Regions from separate parts of the Kitasatospora sp. MAP12-44 genome, predicted to be linked through region 2. Evidence: riboswitches for the same ligand, from Rfam matches in the RefSeq annotation. Region 2 holds a riboswitch; each other region holds the start of a gene.

Region 1 (5,675 bases), 850 kb from region 2:
GATCTCCGATGCTGCCGCCACCGCGCGGTCGACGGCTGCGGCCAGGTCGCTGTAGGCGTCCACGATGAGCGCGGTCAGCAGATCGTCGCGGCTCGGGAAGTACCGGTAGAGCGCCGAGGAGGCCATGCCGAGGTCGCGCGCGACGGCGCGCAGGGAGAGCTGCTGCGGGCCCTCGATCCCGAGCTGGCGTCGGGCCTCGTCCTTGATCGCGCGGGTGAGTTCCTCGCGCGCCCGCTCCCGGGCGGTTCGAATCGCTGCCATGGAGAACAGCCTGCCACAAATCAGAGCAGCAGACACGAATTATATCGGTGCACACAAACGAGAGCAGTGCTCTTGACTCGAGGCGCCGCCAGTGGAAGAGTTCAGTGCATCGAAACGAGAGCACTGCTCTCGAATGCGTTCACTGCTCACCAAGGAGCATGCGATGTCCTCGACCCCGACGTCCCACGGCGCAGCGTCACAGCCCGACGCACCGCGCTACATCTACTCCGGCGGCCGCGCGCTGCGTTTCAGCAACCAGGTGATGGTGGCCCTCACCCGGGTCGGTCTCAGCTTCTGGGGCTCGCGGGTGCTGGCCGTCCGGGGCCGCAAGAGCGGGGAGTGGCGCACCACGCCGGTCAACGTCCTCAGCCATGACGGGAACCGCTACCTTGTCGCCCCGCGCGGTCACACCCAGTGGGTCCGCAACCTGCGCGTCACCGGCACCGGCGAGCTGCGCCTGGGCCGACGCAGCGAGACCTTCCACGCCACCGAGCTCACCGACGCGGAGAAGCCGGACGTGCTGCGCGCCTACCTCAAGCGGTGGAAGTTCGAGGTCGGCGCCTTCTTCCAGGGCGTGGACGCCAACGCGTCCGACGCGGAACTCCTGCGGATCGCGCCCGGCTACCCCGTCTTCCGGATCACCACAGCCTAGGCACCACCCCGCACACCCGGACCCCGACCACCCGGACCCCGCACTCCCGGACCCCGCCCACCCGGACCGGCCGCCCCCGCCACCGCACCCTCCCCGCCGCCCGCGACCTGCGCCTTGGCACACTGGTTCGATGGACATCCTCATCCGCACCGCACTCGACGAAGACCTCGACGCCGCGGGCGAGGTGACCGTGGAGGCCTTCGTCGGCGACGGCCACACCCCGCCGGGCGCGGAGTACGTCACCCTCCTGCGCGACGCCCGCCGCCGGGCCGCCGAGGCCGAGCTGCTCGTCGCGGTCGACCCGGCCGACACCTCGCGCGGTCCCGCCGGACGAGTCCTCGGCTGTGTGACCTTCGCCGTGGGCGGCACCGAGTGGGCCGACATCGCCACCCCGCAGGAGGGCGAGATCCGGATGCTGGCCGCCGCTGCGGACGCCCGGGGCCGCGGCGTCGGCGAGTCCCTGGTGCGCGCCTGCGTCGCCCGCAGCCGCGAGCTCGGCCTCACCGGGATGGCCTTCTCGACACGCCCGGCGATGTCCGCCGCCCACCGGATCTACGAGCGGGTCGGCTTCCTCCGCACCCCCGAGCGCGACTGGCGCCCCCGGCCGGACATTGAGCTGTGGGTGTACAGCCTGACCTTCTGACACGGCCCGACAGAGGCCCGGGAGAGGCCCGCGAACGGCCCCGAGGCACCGGAAATCCAGGCATCCGCAGCCCCTCCACAGCCCCGCTACAGCCCCTCCAACACCCGGCGGCGTCCCGATCTGGTATTGGCCCCGATACAGCACGCAACACTACATGTGGTGCTGCACTCGATGGGTGGCACTACATGTATGCTCACTCTCGCTGTCGAAGCAGGGGAACCCGGTGTGAATCCGGGGCTGCCCCGCAGCGGTGAGCGGTCGGTGCACCATCCGCCGCAAGTCCGATTACCTGCCGACGGTGTGCCACACGGCTTCCCCGCAGAAGCCTTGCCGCACGAGCTTTGTGTGTCCGGGCCTCGCGGGTGGGCCGGGGATGCCGCCGTTGCGCGCCACCGTTCGAGTGGGCGCGCCGCGCTCCCCTGCCCTGCCCCGCGCCGGCCCGGTGTCAGCCCTCCCGTCTGCCTGTCGGACAACCCGCTTTCCAGTGGGAGGGGCCCGTTCGTCGTCGCCAGGAGAGAGCGCCTTGACCACCGCTGCCTCAGTCACCCTGCCCGCCCAGGGATCCAGCTCCGACCCCGCCACCAAGTCGGACCCCGGAGCAGCACTCCTGCGGCTGCTGACGGACCGCAGCAGCGACCTCCCCCAGGTGGACCCCGGCCACGTCGCCGCCGCCGCACTGCGCGGCCGCAACGCCGGCTCCGACTTCGCGGAGCTGCGCGGGCTGGCCGTGGAGGCCGCCGCGTCGATGATCGCCGAGGACCCGCAGTACTCGAAGCTGGCCGCCCGCCTGCTCGCCCAGGAGATCTCCGACGAGGCGATCGGCCAGGGCGCGGTCTGCTTCGCCGCCTCGATCGCGGTCGGCCACGCCGAGGGCCTGATCGGCACCTCGACCGCCGACTTCGTCGCCAAGCACGCCGACGCGCTGGACGCCCTGATCGACCAGCAGGGCGACGACCGCTTCGAGTACTTCGGCCTGCGCACCGTGCAGTCCCGCTACCTGCTGCGCCACCCGATCACCCGCAAGGTGATCGAGACCCCGCAGCACTTCATGCTCCGGGTCGCCTGTGGTCTGGCGGTCGGCGACAACGAGCAGTCGGTGCGCGAGATCGCCGAGCTGTACGCGCTGATGAGCGCGCTCTCCTACCTGCCGTCCTCCCCGACGCTCTTCAACTCGGGCACCAAGCACCCGCAGATGTCCAGCTGCTACCTGCTGGACTCGCCGCTGGACAACCTGGACTCGATCTACTCGCGCTACGCGCAGATCGCCCGGCTCTCCAAGCACGCCGGCGGCATCGGCCTCTCCTACTCCCGGATCCGCTCGCGCGGTTCGCTGATCCGCGGCACCAACGGCAAGTCCAACGGCATCGTGCCGTTCCTGCGGACGCTGGACTCCTCGGTCGCCGCCGTCAACCAGGGCGGCCGCCGCAAGGGCGCGGCCTGCGTCTACCTGGAGACCTGGCACGCGGACATCGAGGAGTTCCTCGAGCTGCGTGACAACACCGGTGAGGAGGCGCGGCGTACCCACAACCTCAACCTCGCGCACTGGATCCCGGACGAGTTCATGCGCCGGGTGAACGCCGGCACCGACTGGTCGCTGTTCTCCCCGGCCGACGTCCCCGAGCTGGTCGACCTGTGGGGCGAGGAGTTCGACGCCGCCTACCTGAAGGCCGAGGCAGCCGGCAAGGCCGTCCGCAGCATCCCCGCGCAGACCCTCTACGCCCGGATGATGCGCACCCTGGCGCAGACCGGCAACGGCTGGATGACCTTCAAGGACGCCTCCAACCGCGCCGCCAACCAGACCGCGCTGCCGGGCCGCACGGTCCACTCGTCCAACCTCTGCACGGAGATCCTGGAGGTCACGGACGACTCCGAGACCGCCGTCTGCAACCTCGGGTCGGTCAACCTGGGCGCGCACGTCTCCGCCACCGCCACCGCCGAGAACCTGATCGACGCGATGGACTGGGAGCGCCTGGACGCCACCGTGCGCACCGCGGTGACCTTCCTGGACCGCGTGGTGGACATCAACTTCTACCCGACCACCGAGGCCGGCACCTCCAACTCGCGCTGGCGCCCGGTGGGCCTGGGCGTGATGGGCCTCCAGGACGTCTTCTTCCAGCTCCGGCTGGACTTCGACTCCGCCGAGGCCAAGCAGCTCTCCACGCTGATCGCCGAGCGCATCATGCTGGTCGCCTACGAGCGTTCCAGCGAGCTCGCCGAGCAGCTGGGCCGGCACGAGGCGTACGGCGAGACCCGCGCCGCCCGCGGCCAGCTGCACATCGACCACTTCGCCACCGCCCCGCAGTGGGCGGACCGTTGGGACGCGCTGCGCGCCACGATCGCCCGCACCGGCCTGCGCAACTCGCTGCTGCTCGCCATCGCGCCGACCGCGACCATCGCCTCGATCGCCGGCGTCTACGAGTGCATCGAGCCGCAGGTCTCCAACCTCTTCAAGCGGGAGACCCTCTCCGGCGAGTTCCTCCAGGTCAACCCGTACCTGGTCCGCGAGTTGAAGGAGCTGGGCGTCTGGGACGCGCAGACCCGGGACGCGCTGCGCGAGGCCAACGGCTCGGTCCAGGAGCTGGGTTGGCTGCCCGCCGAGGTGCGCTCGCTCTACCGCACCGCGTGGGAGCTGCCGCAGCGCGCGCTGATCGACCTGGCCGCCGCCCGGCAGCCGTACATCGACCAGAGCCAGTCGCTGAACCTCTTCATGGCCGCGCCGACCATCGGCAAGCTCAGCTCGATGTACGCGTACGCCTGGAAGGTCGGTCTGAAGACCACCTACTACCTGCGCTCGCGCCCGGCCACCCGGATCGCCCAGGCCGCGTCGAGCAGCGCCCGCGCCGCCGCCCCCGCGCCGGTGTCCGTGGCCACCCCGACCGCCCTCACCCCGGAGGAGGAGGCAGCGCTCGCCTGCTCCCTGGAGAACCCCGAGTCCTGCGAGGCCTGCCAGTGAGCAACACCCCCGAGACCCCCGGCCGCGAGAAGATGCTGCTCGACCCGGGCTTCGAGCTGACGCTGCGTCCGATGCGCTACCCGTCCTTCTACGACCGCTACCGCGACGCGATCAAGAACACCTGGACCGTCGAGGAGGTGGACCTGCACTCCGACGTCGCCGACCTCGCCAAGCTCAGCGACGGCGAGCGGCACATGATCGGCCGGCTGGTCGCCTTCTTCGCGACCGGTGACTCGATCGTCTCGAACAACGTGGTGCTGAGCCTCTACAAGCACATCAACTCGCCCGAGGCGCGGCTCTACCTGTCCCGGCAGCTGTTCGAGGAGGCCGTGCACGTCCAGTTCTATCTGACGCTGCTCGACACCTACCTGCCCGACCCGGAGGACCGCAACGCGGCCTTCGCCGCGGTGGAGAACATCCCCTCCATCCACCAGAAGGCGCAGTTCTGCTTCAAGTACATGAACGCGGTCGACCACATCGACTCGCTGCAGTCCAAGGACGACCGCCGCGCGTTCCTGCTGAACCTGATCTGCTTCGCGGCCTGCGTCGAGGGGCTGTTCTTCTACGGCGCCTTCGCGTACGTGTACTGGTTCCGCAGCCGCGGTCTGCTGCACGGCCTGGCGACCGGCACCAACTGGGTCTTCCGCGACGAGTCCATGCACATGGACTTCGCGATGTCGGTGGTCGACACCGTCCGTGAGGAGGAGCCCGACCTCTTCGACGACGCGATGGCCAAGCAGGTCACCGAGATGCTGGAGGAGGCCGTCGAGGCCGAGCTCCAGTTCGCCCAGGACCTCTGCGGCGAGGGCCTGCCCGGGATGAACACCGCGTCCATGCGCGAGTACCTGCAGGCCGTCGCCGACCAGCGGCTGGCCCGCCTCGGCATGCCGATCCGGTACGGCTCGACCAACCCGTTCGGCTTCATGGAGCTGCAGAACGTCCAGGAGCTGACCAACTTCTTCGAGCGCCGGGTCTCCGCCTACCAGGTGGCCGTCGAGGGCTCGGTCGCCTTCGACGACGACTTCTAGGCACGTCAGACGGGGTCGGTCCCGGCGGCAACCGCCGCCGGGACCGACCCCGTTCGGCTATGCCGCGTTGTAGGTCCCGCTCGCCCAGAGGAAGCCGCCGTTGGCCGAGGTTCCGCCCTGCTTGTAGATCACCAGGTT
Region 2 (5,675 bases):
GGACAGCCGCGGGAACCGCAGCACGGCGACCCGCAGCACGTCGGCGCCGTACGGGCCGGCGACGTCGTCGCGGTCCACCACGGTGGAGAGGTCGAGCGAGTCCTCGGCGTCCAGCCACAGGCCCTTCAGCATCGGCAGGGTGCCGAGGACCGGACGGCCGGTCAGCTCCTGCAGCATGTCCAGGCCGGGCTTCAGCAGCCGGGCGTCGCCGCGGAACTTGTTGACCAGCCAGCCCGCCACCAACCGCTGGTCCTCGGCGCTCAGCAGCGCCAGGGTCCCGAACATCGCGGCGAAGACCCCGCCGCGGTCGATGTCGCCGACCACCACGACCGGCAGGTCGGCGGCCCTGGCCAGGCCCATGTTGGCGATGTCGCGGTCGCGCAGGTTGATCTCGGCGGGGGAGCCGGCACCTTCGCAGACCACCACGTCGAAGCGCTGGCGCAGGTCCGCCAGGCACTCCAGCGAACGCTCCAGCAAATAGGGTTTGCGCTCCCGGTAGTCGAGCGCGCCGACTTCCGCGACGGGCCGCCCTAGCAGCACCACCTGACTGCGGCCGTCCGCGCCCGGCTTGAGCAGCACCGGGTTCATCGCCGCCTCGGGCTCCACCCGGGCGGCGGCGGCCTGCATCACCTGCGCCCGGCCGATCTCCGCGCCGTCGGCGGTGACCATCGAGTTGAGCGACATGTTCTGCGCCTTGAACGGGGCGACCCTCACCCCCTGCCGGACCAGCCAACGGCAGATCCCGGCGGTCACCACGCTCTTGCCCGCGTCCGAGGTGGTCCCCGCGACCAGCAGTGCGTTGCTCATATCCGTCCCCTCCGCAGTGCCGACACGGCGAACCGTCCGGCCACCGTCACCCCCAGCGCCAGCAGCCCGACCCGGCGCGACAGCACGCAGGCCCGCTCGATGTCGTCCACGGCCACCGCCCGCAGCTCGCCGCCGAGCACCGGCCGCTCCTCCACCCGGGAGCCGTACCGCAGGGTGCCGCCCAGCCGGACGCCCAGCGCGCCCGCGAACGCCGACTCGGCCTGCCCGGCGTTCGGGCTCGGGTGTGCCGAGCCGTCCCGCCGCCAGACCTGCCAGGCGGTCCGCGGCGAGGGCGCGGCGGCCACCGTGAGCAGCGCGGTCAGCCGGGCGCCCGGCCAGCCGGCCACGTCGTCCAGCCGCGCCGCGGCCCAGCCGAACCGCCGGTAGCGCTCCGAGCGGTGACCCACCATCGCGTCCAGCGTGTTGACGGCGCGAAAGGCCAGCAGCCCGGGGGTGCCCGCCAGGGCGCCCCAGACCAGCGCGTTGACCACCGCGTCCGCGGTGTTCTCGGCCACCGACTCGACCACCGCGCGGGCGATCTGCGCCTCGTCCAGGCTGCTTGGATCACGCCCGCAGAGGTGCGGCAGCCGCTCCCGAGCGGCCGTCAGCTCGCCTGCCCGCAGCGCGCCGCCGATGGTGCGCGCCTCCCGGGTGAGCGAGGTGCCGCCGAGCACCGTCCAGGTGGCCGCGGCGGCCGTCAGCGCCCGGGCCCGGCCCGCGAGCCGATCCGCCGCCACCGCGCCGGCCGCGACGGCGCCCACGCAGAGCGCGGTGTGCAGGGCGCCCGCGCCGCGGTGGTCACGCCAGAGCGTCCGTTCGGCCCGGCCGGCCGCCTGGCCGAAACCCGCTACCGGGTGGCCCCGCCGGGGATCGCCGAGCGCGACGTCGGCGGCATATCCGGCCACCGCGCCGACGGCGTACGGGAGCGTGCGGCGGGCAGCCGACATGGCGTGCGTGTCCTCACTCAGGGTCCGCGCCCTGGATCGACGTAAACGGGGCGAGAGTCTCCTGGCTTCCGGGTGCTGACACACGCTCGGGTCTTCCAACGGCCCTGTGGCGGACCGCCGTGACATGGGCCCCTCCTGCCCGATGGCGGGCAAGGAGGGAGTTCGAGCGTGCTCCCCGGTGACAGTGGCGGGACCGCGCCGGATTCGCACCGGCTTCCTCTGTTTGCCTCCGATTGGCCCCAGGATCCCATCACGTGCCGCAACCGGCAGTCAACCAGGCCCCCGGAGTGGTTGATCACACCGGACGGAACCGTCATTACCTCCGAGTAGCCCCCGCCCTCCCGGTCAGGGCGTTGGCGAATCGTCCAATACCCGCTCCGGGCCCGCCTTGCGGCTTCGTGCGTTCAGCGGGTGCGACCGCGCGCGCCCCGCCCCTAGCGTCGAGCCATGCGACGCAGCAGAACGCCGGCCCCCACCCCGGTCCCCTTCTCCCCCCAGGCAGCCCGAGCCCACCGCGCCGGGCTCGGCCTCACCCCCGACCAGGTCGCGGCGGGGATGGCCGCGCACGGCGTCCGCCTGCTGCCGACCCATGTGCTGGGCTGGGAGGGCGGCGTGATCCGGCCGACCGAGGAGGAGTTCATCGCGCTGGCCCGCGCGCTCTGGTGCCCGGCGGTCCAGCTGATGGGGGTGCGCCCGGACAGCCTGCGCGACTTCCGGGTGGCCCGCGAGCTCAGCCAGGAGCAGACGGCCCGCCAGCTCGGCCTCGGGCTGACGTCGTACCAGGCGGCCGAGCTCAGCGGCCGCTGGAAGGGGGACGAGGCGCAGACCCTGGCGCTGGCCCAGGTGCTGGGGCTGACGCTGCGCGACGTGATCCGGGTGACGGGGGTCGCCGAGGAACTGGACCAGCGGCTGCGCCAGTGCGTGGACGGCCGCTGGCAGGCCCAGCTGAAGGCGGTGGGACGCCTGGTCCCGGCCCCGCGCGACACGCTCGCCGGGGTGCTGGCCGCGCTGCAGGGCGAGTACCAGGTCAACTCCTACTGGGGCTCCAGCACCCCGGACGACCAGCAGCCGCCGGCCGAACCGCTGGAGCAGCGCTTCTGGACCCTGCTCGCCGCCGCCGGCACCGACATCCCCGTCTAGGACCCAGACGGGCACCGGACGGCGGCGCTGCGGTGGCCGCGAGCCGGTGGCCGCGATGAACTGGGGAGGTCCGGTCCAAAGTCGCCATCACCCCCGGGAGAGCCATGCGTTGGGGAATCGTCGTCGCCGCCGGTACCGCCGTCGCCGCAGCGGCGGGGGCCGTCGTCGTGATCGTCGGGCGCCGGGTCTCCGGCTCCGCCGTGCACCCGGGCGCGGGCGGCGGCGTGCCCTCCGCCCTCGCGGCCGACCCGAGGCTGCGCGTGCAGGCCTTCGGCCCGAGCGAGGTCACCCTCACCCGCACCAGCGCCAGTGAGCGCCGCGGCCGCTACGCACTGGAGTGGCCCGGCGGGCACGCGGTGGTCGGCGACGTGCTGCGGACCGGCCCGCAGAGCGTCACCCGCCGCCTGGAGCTCAGCGCGGGCACCCCGCCGGACGTCGGCACGCAGGTCGACCTGACGCCCCGGGTGCTGCGCGGCGACCCCGCCTCGGCGTGCGGTCTCGACTACATGGACGTGCTGGTCGACGGCGAGCTCGGCGGCCTGCCCGGCTGGTACGTGCCCGCGCTGCGCGGCACCTGGGTGATCGCGGTGCACGCCCCCGATGCCGACCGCCGGCAGGCGCTGCCGGTGCTGCCGGTGCTGCGGCGGATGGGCCTGCCCGCGCTGGTGGTCAGCTGCCGCGGCGACCAGGGCGCGCCGGTCTCGCCGGACGGTCTTGCGCACTTCGGTGAGACCGAGTGGCACGACGTCGAGGCGGCCATCCGGTTCGCCAAGGAGGCCGGCGCCGGGCGGATCGTGCTCTACGGCTGGTCGCTGGGGGCCGCGACGGTGCTGCAGACCGCCGCCCACTCGCAGTACCGCGACGAACTGGTCGGCCTGGTGCTGGACTCCCCGGTGCTCGACCTGGCCGCCGCGGTGCGCGGGCGGGCGGCCCGGGCGGGCGTTCCGGCGGGGGCGGCCACGCTGGGCGCCTGGGCGGCCGAGGGGCGTACGGGGGTCGATCTGGCCGGCTACGCCCGGCTGGCGGACGGCGCCGAGCTGCCCGGGCCGACGCTGCTGCTGCACAGCCCGCAGGACTCCGTCGCGCCGTGGGGCGCCGCGGCCCGGCTGGCCCACCGCCGCTCGGATCTGGTGAGCCTGCACGCCGTCCCCGGGGCCGAGCACGCGGCGCTGTGGAACGCCGATCCGGCCGGCTACGAGGAGGCCCTGCGGCGCTTCCTGACGCCTATCCTCTGAATGTCCTCTGAATGTCCTATGAACCGTTCTGTGATCGCTTCGAACCTGCACGCGGTCAGTCACCTCTTGACCACGGACGGTGCCTTCATGTTAATGTCGTGCACAGGTCACGCGGATCCGGTCGCCCGGTTTGAGCACTCTTGCCCCATCTCCGCCCACCGGTTGTCGACGGCTGTCAAAGACGCGCCGAACTCGATGTGACAGAAGCCCCGTGCACGGGGAAGACTGCACGGCGTGACGTCTCGGAACCCGCGCGACCGTGATGCCCCGCTCCCGCCGACCATGGGTACCGGCGCGACGGTGACCCGTCTACCCGGTACGGCCTCCCGCGCGGATACCGCGCTGCCGGCCGGTCCCGGCGTACCCCGACGCCGAACCCCCAGGCCCGCCCCCGGTCGAGGCCGGGTCCCGGTGCCCGAGGGCTTCCCCGTACCCGCCGTCCTCGCGCCGCTGGCACGCCGCATGCTCACCGACGCGGTGCGCATCGCGCACTGGGCCGGCGAGCTCGCCGAGGTCGACAAGCGCGGCGAACTGCTGCCCGACGACGCCCGGGCCGCCGGGCGGGCGCTGGCCATGACGGTCGGCGCCGCGGCCAAGGCCTGGGGGCAGGCCCTGCTGGTCGGCCTGGTCGAGCCCCGGGACGGCGGCGCGGCCCCCGGCTGGCGGCTGCACGCCTGGGAGCGCGACGACGAGGCCGTGCTGCGCGGCTGGTCCGCGCTCTTCGACGCCTGGACGCTGCTCGCCCCCGTGCCGCCCGCCGCGCTGCGCGGCGTGTTCGCCGTGCTGGCCGGCCAGGCCGTCGACCAGGCACCGCAACTGCTCTCCTTCCTGCACCTGGTCGACGGACCGGTCGCCGAGAGCGAGCTGATGGAGCTGCTGCGCCGCGGTCTGGACGAGCGCCGGCACGGCGCCGGTACGGGCTTCGCGACCCTGTCGCCTGTCCCGCACGCGGCCTCCGCCGTCTCGGCCGTCCGCGGCACCTGCCGCGAGCCGCAGATCGACACCCCGCCGGCGCCCTCGGACATCGCCGCCGTACTGGACTGGATGCTCGACGGCCTGGCCGCCGTCGGCGCGGTGGTCCGTTCGGCGGAGGCCGCCGAGCTCTCGCCGCTGGGCCACTGGGCGGTACGCGCCAAGCTGGAGGAGATCTGCACGGTCGCGCAGACCGCCGCGGGCCACATCGAGCAGAGCGCGCTGGAGCTGCTGGACGCCTGCGCCAACTACTCGCCGGGCCCGGCCCGCGCCGAGTACCGCGCCTGGGTCGCCGCCCGCCCGGTGGACCGCGCCGTGGCCGAGCTCCTGGAGGCCGCCCGGGGCGACGACGCGCTGCTGCGCGGGCTCGCCTTCGAGGCCCTGCGGGTGGCCGGCGGAACGGCCGAGCAGGGCGTCCGGGCGGCCGTGGACGAGGCCGTGCTGCGCCCCTACGCGCTGCTCTGGCTGGCCGAGCAGCTGGACGAGGGCGGTGTGGTGCCCTCCGACGTACTGAGCGCCGAGGACGCCGCCTGGCTCTGGGTGGACACCGCCGCGGCGGTGCTCGACCACGGCG
Region 3 (5,675 bases), 4.3 Mb from region 2:
CCCTTGAAACCGCGCTCGACGGCGCGGCGCAGGGCCTTGACGCGGGTGTCGGCCGAGCCGAGGCCGCCGTCCACCAGCGCGCTGAAGCCGACCAGGCGGCGGTGGCCGGCATAGGCGGCCAGCTCCACCTCGCGGGTGTCGCCGGGCTCGAAGCGCACGGCGGTGCCGGCGGGCAGGTCCAGGTGCATCCCGTAGGCGCGGTTGCGGTCGAAGTCCAGCGCGCGGTTGACCTCGAAGAAGTGGTAGTGCGAGCCGACCTGCACGGCGCGGTCGCCGGTGTTGCTCACCGCCAGGCGCACCTTGGCCCGGCCGGCGTTGATCTCGATCGGATCGTCTCCGTACAGGTATGCGGTTCTGCCTGACATGGCGCCTCTTTCTGCGTGCTTCCTGCTGCTACGGCGGGTGCTTCAAGACCGCGGGGGCGGTCAGCGCTGGTGGGTGTGGGGGGTCTGGTGCTGGTGCCGGTGGTCCTCGCCCGGGCCGTGCGAGTGCGCGTAGCCGTGGCCGTGCTCGGCGTCGAGCGCGGCGGCGATGCCGTCCTGCCCGTGCCCCAGCCGGTGCAGCGCGCTCGCCGTCCGGGCCCGCAGGACGGCGGCGACGGCGGGCGGGCCGAGCAGCGGGCCGCCGTCCTCGGCGCCCTGGACGGGCCGGCGGGCCGCCGGCCCGAAGCCAGCCGGCAGCAGCACGACGCGCCGGGCCCCCAGCCGGCGGCAGCGCTCGACGCCCTCCGCCAGGCCCGGGTCACCGCCGTCGAAGGCCACCTCCACCCGGCGGTGCGTGCCGTGCCGGCTGACCAGCCGGGCGATCCGGAACAGCTCGGCGTCCTGGAAGGGGCCGGACGGCGGCGCGGTGACCAGGATCGCGCAGTCCTCCCGGCGGGCTCCCGCCGTGCGGCCGGCGGCGGCACGCAGCCAGCCGATCAGGTGGCTCGCGGTGCCGAACGGTTCGGCCAGCGCGATCCGGGCCCGCCGGGCCGGTTCGGCGCCGGTCAGCCAGTGCAGCGCGCGGGCGGTGTCGGCGACCAGCGACGGGTCCCGGCCCAGCGTCATCGGCACGACGCAGACCGGGCGCTCGCTCTGCGCGAGGGCGTCGGTGACGGCCTGGCCCAGCGCCCGGCCGACCGGCACGACCAGGACCGCCGGGTCGCCGCCGACCAGTGGCCGCAGGGCGGCCGGGCCGCCGCTCTCGTGACCGGTGACCAGGACGAGCGTGGCGGCGGCCGGTCCGAGCGTGGCGGCGGGCTGCCCGGGGGCGGGGGCGGCCGGATCGGGGGCGGCGGCGGGCGTCATGGCTCAGGCACCGACGGGATCGTGGCAGGAGACGAGCTTGGTGCCGTCCACGAAGGCGGCCTCGATCTGCAGCAGCGGGAGCATCTCGCGCACGCCGGGCATGACGTCCTCGGCGGAGACGATCTTCTTGCCGATCTCCATGCACTCCGCCAGCGTGCGGCCGTCCCGCGCGGACTCCAGGATGCCTTCGCTGATCAGCGCGACGGCCTCGCTGTAGTTCAGCTTCACGCCGCGTTCGCGGCGGCGGCGGGCCAGGTCGGCCACCACGTAGACATAGAGCTTGTCGATCTCCCGTGGAGCGAGGTTCACGGTTGCCGTCCTTTCGGGGGTGGGGCCGTGCGGCCGACCCTGGTTCCGGGCAGGTCGGGTCAGCCGACCCCGACGGAGACGGGTGAGGTCGGGTCGAGGGGCGGACGGTCTGCGGGCCCGGGGACGTCCGCGCGGGGGTGGACCGCGCCGGGCGTCAGAATTTCACTATGCGGAATAGAACTTCCGCGTGCAACGAAAGGTAGAGCTGCCCGACAAGGGTCGTCAACACTTTGTTGAGAGCCTTGGCCGTTTCTTTAATCACGCCGGAGGTTGGGGTGCTGCGACAACTGCTGTGCGGGTCAAGGGAGTTGGGGCGCAACTCGACCGGTGGAGGGGTCGCGGTCGGGCGAGGCCGCCGTCGCGAGGCTGCGCCGCTTCAACACAGGATGACGGTCCGGTTTTTAGCCAACGTTGGCCTGACCGAGATCCAACGGTGGATCGAAGGAGCAGGTGAGATGTGCCACTCGCGGATGTGCGGCGGGTTGTGGTTGGTCAGCCGTACGCCTACCGTGTTCCCCGCCGTGGTGTTCGGGAAGACCGGTGACGGATCCTCAGGGGTCCCAGACCGGAGCGGCCCTCGCCACTGTGATCAGGAAGTCACCGCACCATTTCCCGCCTGCTGTGTCAGGGGCGGGCGGCCACTGGACAACCGTCCGGGAAGGCCGGGAGCGGGGGCGTTGGACCTGTCAGCCAGGAGACCGGCCACGGCACCGCGTGAAAATCCGCTCGACCCACCGGTCGGGCGGCACTCCCCATCGAGGTGCTGGAGAGGCTTCCTGAGATGCCCCTGCCCAAAAACGCCCCCGCGGCTGCCCCCGCAGGCCCCGCGCTCCCCGCGACCCCGCTGATCCGCTGGGAACGCAAGGACTGGATACGCACCGGCGGCCTGCTCGCCGTCATCCTGGCCATGCACGTGGCGGCCTTCGGCATCCTGATCGTGATGGTCGATCCGCACCACTACGCCATCGGCACCCAGGTCTTCGGCCTGGGCATGGGCGTCACCGCCTACACCCTGGGCATGCGGCACGCCTTCGACGCCGACCACATCGCCGCCATCGACAACACCACCCGCAAGCTGATGGCCGACGGTAAGCGGCCCATCTCGGTGGGTTTCTGGTTCGCGCTCGGCCACTCCACCATCGTGGTCGTGCTGGCCGGCGGCATCTCGGCCGGCGCGCACTTCGCCAGCACGCTGGCCGACGACAACTCCAGCGCGCACAAGGCTCTCGGCGCCCTCAGCACCAGCGTCTCGGGGAGCTTCCTCTATCTGATCGCCGCCCTCAACCTGGTGTCGCTCTTCGGCATCTACCGGGTGTTCAAGGCGATGCGCGGGGGCGAGTTCGACGAGCACGAGCTGGAGAAGCACCTGGACAACCGCGGCTTCATGAACCGCATCCTGGGCAAGCTCACCAAGTCCATCACCCGACCCGGCCAGATGTACCCCATCGGCCTGCTCTTCGGCATCGGCTTCGACACCGCCACCGAGGTCACCCTGATGGTGATGGCCGGCTCCGGCGCCGCCGCCGGCCTGCCCTGGTACGCGATCCTCTGCCTGCCGCTGCTCTTCGCCTCCGGCATGAGCCTGTTCGACACCCTCGACGGCACGTTCATGAACTTCGCCTACCACTGGGCCTTCTCCAACCCGGTCCGCAAGGTCTACTACAACCTGACCATCACCGGGCTCTCGATCGCCGTCGCCTTCCTGATCGGCACCATCGAGCTCGTCGGCGTCCTGCACGACCAGCTCGGCTGGAGCGACCCGGTCACCAACTGGATCTCCGGCATCGACCTCAACAACGTCGGCTTCGTCATCGTCGGCCTGTTCGTGGTGGTCTGGGCGGGCGCCCTGACCTACTGGCGCCTGGCCAAGGTCGAGAGCAGCTGGGCCCCGAAGTCTTCTTAAACACACGGATGACGACGGCAGGCCGCCACGGGAGGTTTCCGTGGCGGCCTGCCGGGTGAGGCGGGAGCGGTCAGAGGGTGGCGTAGAGGGTGAAGGGCTGGGTGGTGGTGCCCGCGGCGCTCTTGGCCGTGAGGGTGAGGTGGAAGGTGCCCAGGGCCAGCTCGCTGCCGGAGATGGTGGCGGTGCCGTTGGCGCCGGGGGTGAAGGTGAGGCCCGAGGGCAGGGTGCCGGTCATGCTCAGCGCCGGCGCCGGGTAGCCGGTGCTCCTGACGGTGAAGCTGAACGGGAGCAGCAGGCCCGCCGTGGCACTGGCCGGGCTGGTGATGGCCGGGGCCTGGTCGACGGTCAGGGCCAGCGGCTGGGTGGCGGTGCCGGTGGCGTTGGTCGCCGAGATCGTCAGCGGGTAGCTGCCGCCGGTGCCGGTGGCCGGGGTGCCGGCCAGGGTTGCGGTGCCGTCACCGTTGTCGGTGAAGGTGACGCCCGACGGCAGGGCGCCGGACTCCTTGAGGGCGGGGGCCGGGCTGCCGGTGCTGGTCAGCGTGGTGCTGAACGCCGTGCCGACGGTGGTGGCGAGGGCGGCGGGGCTGGTGATCGACGGTGCCACGTTGACGGTGACGGTGGTCGAGGCGCCCGCGCCGACCGCGCTCCAGCCGGAGAGCGTGCCGCCGTAGGACTCGCCGAAGGCCGCGCCGTTGACGGTGCTGCCGGTCGGCATGGTGAGCGGGACGGAGACCGGGGTGCCCGCGCTGTTGGTGACGACCACCGCGCCGTTCTGCACCGAGGCGGTGACCGTGCCGGCGTTCTTCGCCGCGGTCCAGGCGGCCGACTCGGCCAGCACCTGCGACTGGCTGGCGTCGGTCATCTGGGTCAGCGGCGCGGTGTACCAACTGGCGTACTGTGCCTGCATGTTGTTGAGCAGGGTGAGCAGTGTGTAGCCGTAGTCGGAGGTCACCCCATTGGTCGTGGTGGTGGCCGGGCCGATCAGGTTGGTCTGGTGCGCGTAGTTCATCCGCGGGTCGTTGTCCAGCACGTGGCCGAGCATGATCCGCGACTCGTTGGCCAGCACGGTGGCCTCGGTGGCCGGCGTGCTGGTGCAGGTGGTGGACGGCGAGCCGACGCACTTGCCGGTCTCGGCCGGGTACTGGGCGTCGCCGACCGATGAGCCGGTGGCGACGTACGCCGTGTTGTACTCGCTCAGCTCGTCGGGCCAGTCGGCCGCGTTGTAGTAGATGTTGCTGGGGTAGCGCGGCGCGGAGGCCGCGACATTGGTCGCGCCCGAGGCGTTGGTGTACGGGATGGTGTACGACTGCGGCTGGCGTGAGGCGTCGGCGCCGAAGACGTTGATCCCCAGGTCCGAGAAGGCCTGCGGGGTGTTGGGGTTCTCCAGGCCGGAGTGCTCACCGGTCACCACGGAGTGCGAACTGAAGTCGGTCAGCCCGTTGTTGGCGGCGAAGGCGTCGTCCAGGCCGATCTCCTGCTCGATGCTGGAGTCCGGGGTGGCGCTGGTGGCCGGCAGCCAGCCGGCCGCGTTGGCGCAGCCGATCCCGGGGTCGGTCGCGGTCGGGTAGCCGGCGGTGCTGCCGGGGCCGCCGCCCGGGGTGGTCGCCCCGGTGTCGGTGAAGGAGTACGAGGTGGCGGCGCCGGTGGCGTCCTCGGCCACCTGGCCGACCAGGCCGTAGCTGGTGGAGCCGGCGGCCGCGCGGTAGACGTTGTAGCCCCAGAAGCCGGTGCCGCCGGAGTACTGCGACTCCAGCTTGGCGAGGGTGGGGCCGCCGCCGTTGGGCGCGTCCGGCCAGTTGAGCGCGACCGAGCCGCTCGCGCCGACGGTGACCTGCTGCGGGGTCGAGGGCTCGGATTCGCCGTACGCGGTGGCCGCGGTGACCTCGTAGCTGTAGGCGCCGGCGGCCAGCGAACCGGCGGAGCCGGCCGTCGCCGGGTTCACCGGCAGCGGCTGGGCGACCGTGCAGCCCAGGAACATGTGCGACCAGGTGTGGGTGATCCAGTTGAAGGAGGCCTGGTTCTTCAGCAGCTCGTTGACGAACGCCGAGTCGTTCGGGTAGCCGCTGTCCACGGTCTGGCCCGGGTCGGTGAAGGTCTGGCCGTTCACCGTGGTGCTGCCGGTGCAGTTGGCACCGGAGGTGGTGGTGGCGCTCGGCGCGGTGCAGGCCCCGATC

The links. Region 2 has a riboswitch for cobalamin ahead of P3T34_RS28575 (cobalamin biosynthesis protein). Riboswitches for the same ligand answer to the same signal wherever they lie in the genome.
Region 1: another riboswitch for cobalamin. It lies ahead of P3T34_RS24895 (ribonucleoside-diphosphate reductase subunit alpha); the one in region 2 lies ahead of P3T34_RS28575 (cobalamin biosynthesis protein).
Region 3: another riboswitch for cobalamin. It lies ahead of P3T34_RS09245 (HoxN/HupN/NixA family nickel/cobalt transporter); the one in region 2 lies ahead of P3T34_RS28575 (cobalamin biosynthesis protein).

What each region holds. Positions count from the first base shown of each region.
Region 1 covers NZ_JARZAE010000004.1:5,374,980-5,380,654, reverse strand. The annotation lists gene P3T34_RS24910 (TetR/AcrR family transcriptional regulator) at 1-261, opposite strand, end outside; gene P3T34_RS24905 (nitroreductase family deazaflavin-dependent oxidoreductase) at 524-913, shown strand; gene P3T34_RS24900 (GNAT family N-acetyltransferase) at 1,044-1,556, shown strand; cobalamin riboswitch at 1,713-1,868, shown strand; gene P3T34_RS24895 (ribonucleoside-diphosphate reductase subunit alpha) at 2,104-4,509, shown strand; gene P3T34_RS24890 (ribonucleotide-diphosphate reductase subunit beta) at 4,542-5,537, shown strand; gene P3T34_RS24885 (glycoside hydrolase domain-containing protein) at 5,595-5,675, opposite strand, start outside.
Region 2 covers NZ_JARZAE010000004.1:6,228,007-6,233,681, forward strand. The annotation lists gene P3T34_RS28570 (cobyric acid synthase) at 1-807, opposite strand, end outside; gene P3T34_RS28575 (cobalamin biosynthesis protein) at 804-1,754, opposite strand; cobalamin riboswitch at 1,785-2,020, opposite strand; gene P3T34_RS28580 (helix-turn-helix transcriptional regulator) at 2,202-2,894, shown strand; gene P3T34_RS28585 (hypothetical protein) at 2,999-4,129, shown strand; gene P3T34_RS28590 (hypothetical protein) at 4,364-5,675, shown strand, end outside.
Region 3 covers NZ_JARZAE010000004.1:1,951,762-1,957,436, reverse strand. The annotation lists gene P3T34_RS09260 (urease subunit beta) at 1-365, opposite strand, end outside; gene P3T34_RS09255 (cobalamin biosynthesis protein CbiX) at 426-1,289, opposite strand; gene P3T34_RS09250 (urease subunit gamma) at 1,293-1,598, opposite strand; cobalamin riboswitch at 2,104-2,320, shown strand; gene P3T34_RS09245 (HoxN/HupN/NixA family nickel/cobalt transporter) at 2,380-3,501, shown strand; gene P3T34_RS09240 (putative Ig domain-containing protein) at 3,572-5,675, opposite strand, start outside.